Regions from separate parts of the Pseudomonas sp. NPDC089407 genome, predicted to be linked through region 2. Evidence: predicted binding sites of a transcription regulator. Region 2 holds the regulator's gene; each other region holds the start of a gene.
The links. Region 2 encodes sigma-54, which starts transcription at its own class of promoters, with help from an activator protein. Its sites were predicted from a motif close to ANTGGCATNNANNTTGCTNT; they were not measured.

Region 1: the regulator sigma-54 is predicted to act here: its motif matches at 1,241-1,260, upstream of ACI2KG_RS09900 (CmpA/NrtA family ABC transporter substrate-binding protein).
Region 3: the regulator sigma-54 is predicted to act here: its motif matches at 2,158-2,177, upstream of nirB (nitrite reductase large subunit NirB).

The regions. Positions count from the first base shown of each region.
Region 1 is NZ_JBJDNB010000010.1:11,264-14,540, forward strand. It holds gene ACI2KG_RS09900 (CmpA/NrtA family ABC transporter substrate-binding protein) at 1-1,200, opposite strand, end outside; gene ACI2KG_RS09905 (IS1182 family transposase) at 1,367-2,785, shown strand; gene ACI2KG_RS09910 (quinone-dependent dihydroorotate dehydrogenase) at 3,102-3,277, shown strand, end outside.
Region 2 is NZ_JBJDNB010000022.1:48,345-51,621, reverse strand. It holds gene ptsN (PTS IIA-like nitrogen regulatory protein PtsN) at 1-205, opposite strand, end outside; gene hpf (ribosome hibernation-promoting factor, HPF/YfiA family) at 218-526, opposite strand; gene ACI2KG_RS17705 (RNA polymerase factor sigma-54) at 606-2,099, opposite strand; gene lptB (LPS export ABC transporter ATP-binding protein) at 2,274-2,999, opposite strand; gene lptA (lipopolysaccharide transport periplasmic protein LptA) at 3,000-3,277, opposite strand, start outside.
Region 3 is NZ_JBJDNB010000036.1:43,498-46,774, reverse strand. It holds gene nirB (nitrite reductase large subunit NirB) at 1-2,031, opposite strand, end outside; gene ACI2KG_RS23575 (molybdopterin-dependent oxidoreductase) at 2,337-3,277, opposite strand, start outside.

The sequences.
Region 1 (3,277 bases), on a different contig from region 2:
GGCATCGGGCAGTTCGCCCAGCGCATGCAGGCTGAAGCTGCGGGCATAACCATAAGGGTCGCTGCCGTCCCAGCGGGTGCCGTCGATCAACAGGCTGCTGCGCATCGGTTGTTCAGGGCACGGCACGCCCAGGCTCTGCGCTGCCTCGCGGTACAGCACCAGTTGCTGGACCTGGCGGGCCACGCCGAGGTAATCCGGGTCTTCGCGCAGCAGGCCCCAGCGGCGGAACTGGGTCATGAACCACATGCCGTCGGACAGGTACGGCAGGTTGGCCCGGCCATGGTCGTAAAGGCGCAGGGCATGCGGGTCTTGCCAATGGTTGCCCAGGCCGTCCTGGTAGTGGCCGAGCAGGCGGGGTTCGATGCTGTCCAGCGTGGTGTCCAGGTACGCGCTGCCGCTGAGCAGTTGCGCAGTGCTGCGGCGGTTTTCCGGGCTTTGTTCGATGAACCGGCTGGCGGCGAGGATCGCCTTGATCAGCGCGCGAGCGCTGTTGGGGTATTGCTCGGCAAAGGCACGGCCGCAGGCCAGGACCTTTTCCGGGTGGTCCGGCCAGATCGACTGGCTGGTGGTCAGGGTGAAGCCTTGACCTTTGCCCGCGGCATCGGCTGCCCAGGGCTCGCCGACACAAAAGCCGTCAATGCGCCCGGCCTGGATGTGTGCGGCCATCTGTGCAGGCGGTACCACTACGCTGTCGACGTCGCGCAGCGGGTGGATGCCCTGGCTGGCCAGCCAGTAGTTCAGCCACATGGCGTGGGTGCCGGTGGGGAAGGTCTGGGCGAACGTCAGGCGTGCGCCGTGCTGGTGCACCAGCCGCGCCAGTGCTTCAGGGTTGGTCACGCCCTTGCGTTGCAGGGCCGGGGACAGGTTGATGGCCTGGGCGTTCTGGTTAAGGCCCATGAGCACGGCCATGTCGCTGGCAGGGACGCCACCGATGCCCAGGTGCACGGCGTAGACCAGGCCATACAGGCAATGCGCGGCATCCAGTTCGCCACTGACCAGTTTGTCGCGCAGCCCGGCCCACGAGCCCTGGCGCTTGAGGTTCAAGGTAAGGCCGTGTTGCTGGGCGAAACCTTGAGTGGCGGCAACAACCACCGAGGCGCAATCGGTCAGGGCCATGAAGCCGATGTCGAGGCTGGGTTTTTCGGGTGCGTCGCTGCCGTTGACCCAGGCCAGGGGCGTTGCTCGGGGTACAGTGTTCACAAGGTTCCTCGCCCGTACTGATAAGGCTGTGGGCTGAACCGGTGCAACCGATGTGCCATTTCCAGCCTCTGGCGTCGGCGCGGTTCCTGTGCAGGCTGTGTGAAAACCTTAAATTTTGAGCCAGCTCCTGCAAAATGCCCCGCATCAACGATGCGGGGCATTTTTCATGGCGTACATTCAGGGCGAACCACGGAATCAGACCAGCCTGTTTCCAGTCTCGATTGATGAGCTCATCCCGGCTGACCACCTGGTGCGTGTCATTGATGCGTACGTCGCCCGAATTGATTTGAAGGTGCTCGGCTTCGACAGGTCAGAGCCCAAAGTGAATGGACGTCCGCCCTACAACCCTGCCGATCTGCTCAAGCTTTACCTATACGGCTACTTCTACCAGATCCGTTCTTCCCGTCGTCTCGAAGCCGAGTGTCAGCGCAATGTCGAGGTCATGTGGCTGCTCAACCGTCTTGCTCCAGATTTCAAAACCATCGCTGATTTTCGTAGAGACAACACGGTGGCGTTCTCCGCCACCTGCCGCGCATTTGTGCAGTTTTGTCGAGGGGCGGGCTTGGTCAAGGGGGATCTCGTCGCGATTGATGGCAGCAAGTTCAGAGCCGTAGCCTCCAATCGCCGCCATGTCAGCATCAAACATCTTAAACGGGATCTGGAAAAGCTGGACCAGCGCATTGCTCGATATCTGGCGAGCCTGGATGAGTCGGATGAGAATGAAAGCGCCGAGAAGATCGATACCAACAAGGTCAAAGAGGCCTTGTCCCGCCTTCAGTCAAAGCGCGCTAACAACCTGACCGGTCAAGCACTGATGGAGGAACTGGGGCTTTCCCAGATTATCGTTGGGGAAGACGAGGCGAAGATGATGCGTGCTCCGCAGGGCAACTTTGCGGGCTACAACGTGCAATCTGCAGTGGATGAAGAGCATGGGTTAATCGTGCACCACGAAGTAACCCAGGACAGTGATGACCGCAGGCAGCTTGCCCCGATGGCAACGGCTGTCCAGCAGGTGCTGGATCAAGAAGACGTCACAGTGACTGCAGATGCAGGTTATTCAAACGGCGAGCAATTCCAGGCCTGTGACGATGCCGGTATCACAGCAATCGTGCCGCTCAACCGAGAAAACCGCTCGGCTGAAAACGCCCTCTTTCCTCAGGCTGAGTTCAAGTACGACCCTGAAACCGACAGCTATCGGTGTCCAGCGGGCCAGGTGTTGATACTGAAAAGTATCAATAAGGGATCGGCTAACTACCACGCTCAAGCATCTGCCTGTGGCGGTTGTGCTCTGAAAGGTAGTTGCACGAGGGCGCGACACCGCACGCTGAAGCGCCATCCCAATGAGGCAGCGTTTGAACGCATGACCAAACGCCTGAATGCCAATCCGGACATGATGCTCAGGCGCAAAAGTACGGTTGAGCATCCTTTCGGCAACTTGAAGCAGTGGGCACTGGGAACCGGGCGGTTCCTGCTACGCCAATTGCAGGGAGCCAAAGCTGAGATGGCGCTGGCAGTGACCAGCTACAACCTGAAGCGAACCATCAATATCCTGGGAACCCGCAGGCTGCTGGAGATGCTGGCCTGAGAGGTATCTCTCGGGTATGTGAAAATATCAATCAGAGATCAGCCCTGGCGGGCTGATCTCTGATTCTGAGTTTTCACACAGCCTGTGTAGGAGCGGCCTTGGGTCGCGAAAGGGCTGCGAAGCAGCCCCAGGGTTTCAGCGCAGGTGCACAAATTGATGGGGCTGCTTTGCAGCCCTTTCGCGACACAAGGCCGCTCCTACAAGGGACCGCGTGAACCGATCAGATGAGTGTACGAAGCAGCTCCACGATTTGCTGTCCTGCCAGCCCCGCGCTGGCTATAATCGCCCCCTCACTCACCCTGAGCCTTGCCCGCCCATGTATACCCTGGCCCGCCAGCTGCTGTTCAAGCTTTCCCCGGAAACTTCCCACGACCTGTCCCTGGACCTGATCGGCGCCGGTGGCCGTCTCGGCCTCAATGGCATGCTGTGCAAGCAACCGGCGGCATTGCCGGTTTCGGTCATGGGCTTGAACTTCGCCAACCCGGTGGGTCT
Region 2 (3,277 bases):
AGTGCGGAATGGCGATGCCATTGCCAAAACCGGTCGACCCGAGTTTTTCCCGGGCGACCAGTTTTTCGAAGACGTCTTGCATCTCCAGTTCCGGCACTTGTTCGGCGATGACGGTGGCGACCTTTTCAAGGGCGCGCTTCTTGCTGCCGCCCGGCACGTTCACGAGGGAACGGCCGGGGGTCAGGATGGTTTCAAGTCGGATCATGGATGAGGGGGATCAGCGGGCAGCTGCACCTTGCAGCAGGCTTTGCTGTTTTTCCTTGTGTTTTTTCAGTTGGCGGTCGAGCTTGTCGGCCAAGGCGTCGATCGCTGCATACATGTCTTCGTGTTCGGCGTTGGCTACCACTTCGCCGCCGGGAATCTGCAGGGTCGCCTCGACCTTCTGTTGCAGCTTCTCGACCTTCATGATGACCTGCACGTTGGTGATCTTGTCGAAGTGACTCTCCACGCGGGCGAGCTTTTCAAGCACGTAATCGCGCAGTGGCTGGGTGACTTCTACATGCTGTCCACTGATATTGACTTGCATACAGCTTCTCCTTTGTTGCCCGTGCATAAAGAGGCAGGTCTTGCACCTGCCCCACAAACGCTGTGGCACATCTCAGGGGCTACATCAGTCGCTTGCGCTCGCTCGACGGTGCGATGCCGAGGGACTCGCGGTACTTGGCGACGGTGCGACGGGCTACCTGGATGCCTTGTGCCTCCAGTAAACCAGCGATCTTGCTGTCACTCAATGGCTTTTTCTGATTTTCCGCTGCAACCAGTTTCTTGATGATCGCGCGGATCGCCGTAGACGAGCATTCTCCGCCTTCGGAGGTGCTGACGTGGCTGGAGAAAAAGTATTTCAGTTCGTAGATGCCACGCGGCGTGTGCATGTATTTCTGCGTGGTTACCCGCGAAATGGTCGACTCGTGCATGCCTACCGCTTCGGCAATGTCATGCAGTACCAGCGGCTTCATCGCTTCGTCGCCGTGGTCGAGGAAACCGCGCTGGTGCTCGACGATCTGCGTGGCGACCTTCATCAGGGTTTCGTTACGGCTTTGCAGGCTCTTGATGAACCAGCGCGCTTCCTGCAGCTGGTTGCGCATGAAGGTGTTGTCGGCGCTGGTGTCGGCGCGACGCACGAAACCGGCGTACTGCGGGTTGACGCGCAGGCGCGGGATGGCTTCCTGGTTCAGCTCCACCAGCCAGCGCTCGCTGTCCTTGCGCACGATGACGTCAGGCACCACGTACTCGGGTTCGCTGGACTCGATCTGTGAGCCGGGCCGCGGGTTGAGGCTTTGCACCAGTTCGATGACCTGGCGCAGCTCGTCTTCCTTGATTTTCATGCGGCGCATCAGCTGGCTGTAGTCGCGGCTGCCGAGCAAATCGATGAAATCGCTGACCAGGCGCTTGGCCTCGGCCATCCACGGGGTGTTGGCGGGCAATTGGCGCAGTTGCAGCAACAGGCATTCGCCGAGGGTGCGGGCACCGACACCGGCCGGTTCGAACTGCTGGATGCGGTGCAGCACCGCCTCGACCTCGTCCAGCTCGATATCCAGCTCCGGGTCGAAGCCGGCGCAGATTTCTTCAAGGGTGTCTTCGAGGTAGCCCTGGCCGTTGATGCTGTCGATCAGGGTGACGGCGATCAGGCGGTCGGTGTCGGACATCGGCGCCAGGTTCAGCTGCCACAGCAGATGGCTTTGCAGGCTTTCGCCGGCCGATGTGCGGGTGGTGAAATCCCACTCGTCGTCATCGTTGCTCGGCAGGCTGCTGGCGCTGGTCTGGTAGATGTCTTCCCAGGCGGTATCGACCGGAAGCTCGTTGGGGATGCGCTCGCTCCATTCACCGTCTTCCAGGTTGTCGGCACTGGCAGTGCTTTCCTGGAAGCTGTTGTCCTGGACTTCGGCGGCCGGCTTGTTCTCGGCGTTGTCCGCCATCGGGTCGCTGTTATCGAAGTCGTCGCCGTCTTCCTGACGTTCGAGCATCGGGTTCGACTCCAGCGCTTCCTGGATTTCCTGTTGGAGATCCAGGGTGGAAAGCTGGAGCAGGCGGATGGCCTGTTGCAACTGCGGTGTCATCGTCAGTTGCTGGCCCATTTTTAGGACGAGCGATGGTTTCATGGCTGGGGCTTAATACCTTGTTCGCCGGCGCGCATGCGCCATCCACTACACGAGGGCGCCGGGGCGCCAGATCAAGCAAGTTTTATGCCTTAAATTGTAGCGTTTGCCTAGAGTACGTAACAACTTTACCCCCGGTTTCAGGGCTTTTAGCCAGTGCTCCAGGCGCGTGCCGGGTCAGAGCCGGAACTCGTGACCCAGGTAAACCTCTTTGACCAGTTCGTTAGCCAGGATGGTTTCGGCGTCACCTTCGGCGATCAGCCGGCCATCGTTGACGATGTAGGCGGTTTCACAGATATCCAGGGTCTCGCGCACGTTGTGGTCGGTGATCAGTACGCCGATACCCTTGGCCTTGAGGTGGTGGATGATCTGCTTGATGTCACCGACCGAGATCGGGTCGACACCGGCGAACGGTTCGTCCAGCAGGATGAACTTGGGGGCGGTTGCCAGGGCGCGGGCAATCTCGACGCGGCGGCGCTCGCCACCGGACAGGCTCATGCCAAGGTTGTCGCGGATATGGCTGATGTGGAACTCCTGCAGCAGGCTTTCCAGTTCCTTGCGCCGGCCGTCGCGGTCGAGCTCCTTGCGGGTCTCGAGGATGGCCATGATGTTGTCGGCCACCGACAGCTTGCGAAAGATCGAGGCTTCCTGCGGCAGGTAGCCGATGCCAGCGCGGGCGCGGCCGTGCATGGGCTGGTGACTGACGTCGAGGTTGTCGATCAGTACGCGACCCTGCTCGGCCTGCACCAGGCCGACGATCATGTAGAAGCAGGTGGTCTTGCCGGCACCGTTGGGGCCAAGCAAACCGACGATCTGGCCACTGTCGATCGACAGGCTGACATCACGCACGACCTGGCGCCCCTTGTAGCTTTTGGCCAGGTGCTGGGCTTTGAGGGTTGCCATTTACTCGGCCTTCTTCTTGGGCTGGATCACCATGTCGATACGCTGACGTGGCTGGGTCACGTTGCCACCGCGGCCGGCGGTTGCCACCTGCGACTTGGTGTTGTAGACGATCTTCTCGCCTTCGGTGGTGTTGCCCTCGTTCTCGACCTTGGCGCGGTCGGTGAGGATCACGGTGTCTTTCTGCGCCTGGTACTGGATGGTCACGGCCCAGCCTTTCATCTTGTCGGGCTTGGCGGCGCTCTGCTGCTGCTCGAAGTAGGCCAGGTTACCAACCGAGG
Region 3 (3,277 bases), on a different contig from region 2:
GTGCGGGCTGCGCAGGCCTTTGTAGCGGTCTTCCAGGCGCAGGGCCATAGCGACGCTGTCCTGCACGCCGTAACGGCACCAGGTGCTGCCCACGCACGACTTCACCGTGCGGGTCGACTTGCCGTAGGCGTGGCCGGTTTCGAAACCGGCGTCAATCAGTTCGCCCCAGATCAGCGGCAGTTCGTGCAGCTGGGCGCCGAACAGGTCGATGCGCTGGCCACCGGTGATCTTGGTGTACAGGTCGTACTTCTTGGCCACCTGGCCGATGACGATGAGCTTGTCGGGGGTGATTTCACCGCCGGGGATGCGCGGCACCACCGAGTAGGTGCCGTTCTTCTGCATGTTGGCCATGAAGGTGTCGTTGGTGTCCTGCAGTGGCACCAGCGCCGGGTCCATGATCGGCTGGTTCCAGCACGAGGCAAGAATGTTGCCCACTGCCGGCTTGCAGATGTCACAGCCGGTGTGGCCTTTGCCATGGCGTTCGAGCAGCTCGCTGAAGGTACGGATGCCCTCTACCCGCACCAGGCCATACAGCTCCTGCCGGGTATAGGCGAAGTGCTCGCACAGGCTCTTGTCCACCGCCACGCCGCGGGCAGTCAGCGCGTGCTCGAATACTTGCTTGAGCAGGGCCGCGCAGCCCCCGCAGCCGGTCGCGGCCTTGGTGCAGCCCTTGACCGCCGCGAGGTCGCTGCAACCGCTGTCGATGGCGGCGCACACCGCGCCCTTGCTGACGTTGTGGCAGGAGCAGATGGTCGCGCTGTCGGGCAACGCATCGGCGCCCAGGGCCGGCGCGCCACCGCCTTGTGGCAGGATCAGCGCGGCCGGGTCGGCCGGCAGGGCGATGCCGTTCTGGGCGTACTGCAACAGAGTGTCGTAGTAGCTGTTATCGCCGACCAGCACCGCACCGAGCACGTGCTTGCCGCTGGCATCCACCACCAGGCGGCGATAAGCGCTGTTGGCTTCGTCGATGAAGCGGTAGCTGCGCGCCCCCGGGGTGGCACCATGGGCATCGCCGATCGAACCGACATCCACGCCCAGCAGCTTGAGCTTGGTCGACATGTCGGCGCCAGTAAACGCCACTGCCGCCTCGCCCATCAACAACGCCGCCAGGTTGCGCGCCATGCTGTAGCCCGGGGCGACCAGGCCGAACACGCTGCCGTTCCACGACGCACATTCGCCGATGGCGAAGATGCGCGGGTCGCTGCTGCGGCAATGGTTGTCGATGACCACGCCACCGCGCGCGGCGACTTCCAGGCCGCAGGCACGGCCCAGCGCATCCTGCGGGCGAATACCGGCGGAGAACACGATCAGGTCGGTTTCCAGGTACTCGCCGCCGTCGAAGTTCATGCGGTAGCGGTAGGCCTCACCTGCGCTGATCGACTGGGTGGCGCGCGACAGGTGTACACCCACGCCCAGCGCTTCGATCTGCGCCTTGAGCGCGGCACCGCCCTCGCCGTCCAACTGGACCGGCATCAGCCGTGGCGCAAACTCGACAACATGGGCTTCCAGGCCCAGCGACTTAAGCGCATTGGCGGCCTCCAGGCCGAGCAGGCCACCCCCGACCACCACGCCACGGCGCGCCTCGGTGGCGGCAGCGCGAATGCCGTCGAGGTCATCCAGGGTGCGGTAGACCAGGCGAGCATTGCCGCTGGAGCCTTCGATCGGCGGTACGAAGGGGTAGGAGCCGGTGGCCAGCACCAGCTGGTCGTAGCCGTAGCGGCCTTCGGCAGTGACCACCTCGCAGCGCTCGCGGTCGATTTCCAGCACCGCTTCGCCCAGGTGCAGGTGCACCCCGTGGGTGTTGTAGAAATCGTGTTCGCACAGGGCCAGGGTTTCGGCACAGCTGCCGCCGAAGTACTCGGACAAGTGCACACGGTCGTAGGCGCGCTGGGGCTCTTCGCCGAACACCCGCACCTCGAACTGCTGCAGGGCGCCGCGGCTGACCAGTTGCTCGACGCAATGGTGGCCGACCATGCCGTTGCCGATAATGACCAGTCGCTCTCGTTGCCCGCCGCTCGCTGTTGCCTTCATAAGCCGATCCTCGATCAAAAAAAAAGGCGCCTGGAGCCGAAGCTCCAGGCGCCTTTGCCTGTATTCATCACGGTAGGGGGCCCGGGTTGATCGCCGTTGATCAGTGGGCTTTGTTGTATCTGGGGTAAAGCAGGGAGTGTGCCAATCCTGTTTCCTGTGCTGGCCCTATCGCCGGCAAGCCAGCTCCCACAAGGTTCTCTACAAGTTTCGAGGGCAGTGTTGTACCTGTGGGAGCTGGCTTGCCGGCGATAGGGCCAGCACAGCACATGCACATTCCAAGTGCATCGCTCCCCATCAAGGTGCACTCAATACACATCCCGCCGATAACGCTTGGCCTTGCCTAATTCGTCGACATAAGCCGCAGCCGCCGCTGCATCCATCCCGCCATGCTCGGCCACAATCCCCCGCAGCGCCGCATCCACATCCTTGGCCATGCGCTGGGCATCGCCACACACATAGAAGTACGCCCCCGCCTGCAGCCACTGCCACAGCTGCGCGCCCTGTTCGAGCATGCGCTGCTGCACATAAATCTTCTCGGCCTGGTCACGGGAAAATGCCGTGTCCAGGCGCAAGTGCCCTGCTGCTTGCCAGGCCTGCAATTGCTCCCGGTAATAGAAATCGCTGGCCGCATACTGCTCGCCGAAGAACAGCCAGTTGCCCCCTTTCGCGCCGCGCGCCTCGCGCTCTTCGAGGAACGCGCGGAACGGCGCAATGCCGGTTCCAGGGCCAACCATGATCACCGGCACGCTGTCGTCCTCCGGCAAGCGGAAGTGCTTCGACACCTGCGGGAAGATCGCCACCTTAAGCGCCTGCGCACGGTCGGCCAAAAAGCTTGAGCACACGCCTTTGCGTTCGCCATAGCGCACCGTCGAAACAGTCAGGTGCACCTGCTGCGGGTGCGCCAGCGGGCTGGAACTGATTGAATAAAGACGCGGCTGCAACGGTTTGAGTAACGCCAGCCAACTGGCCAGTGGCAACTGCTGGGGGAAGGCGCGCAGCACGTCGGCCAGCTGCCGGCCCCACAGCCAGTCCTGCAGCTGGGCCTTGCACTCGGGCTGCAGCAAACGCTGCAGCTCGGGTGCAGGGTCGGCGAATGCCTGCAGTTGCTGTGGGGTGACCCTGGCAATTTCCAGATGGCTTTGCAGGGCCTCGGCCAGGGGCATGGCGGGCAGGCCTTTCAACTCGACCATGGCTTGGCCATCGAGCTGCATCAGCACCAGCAGTTCATCGACCAGGGCCGGGCAAT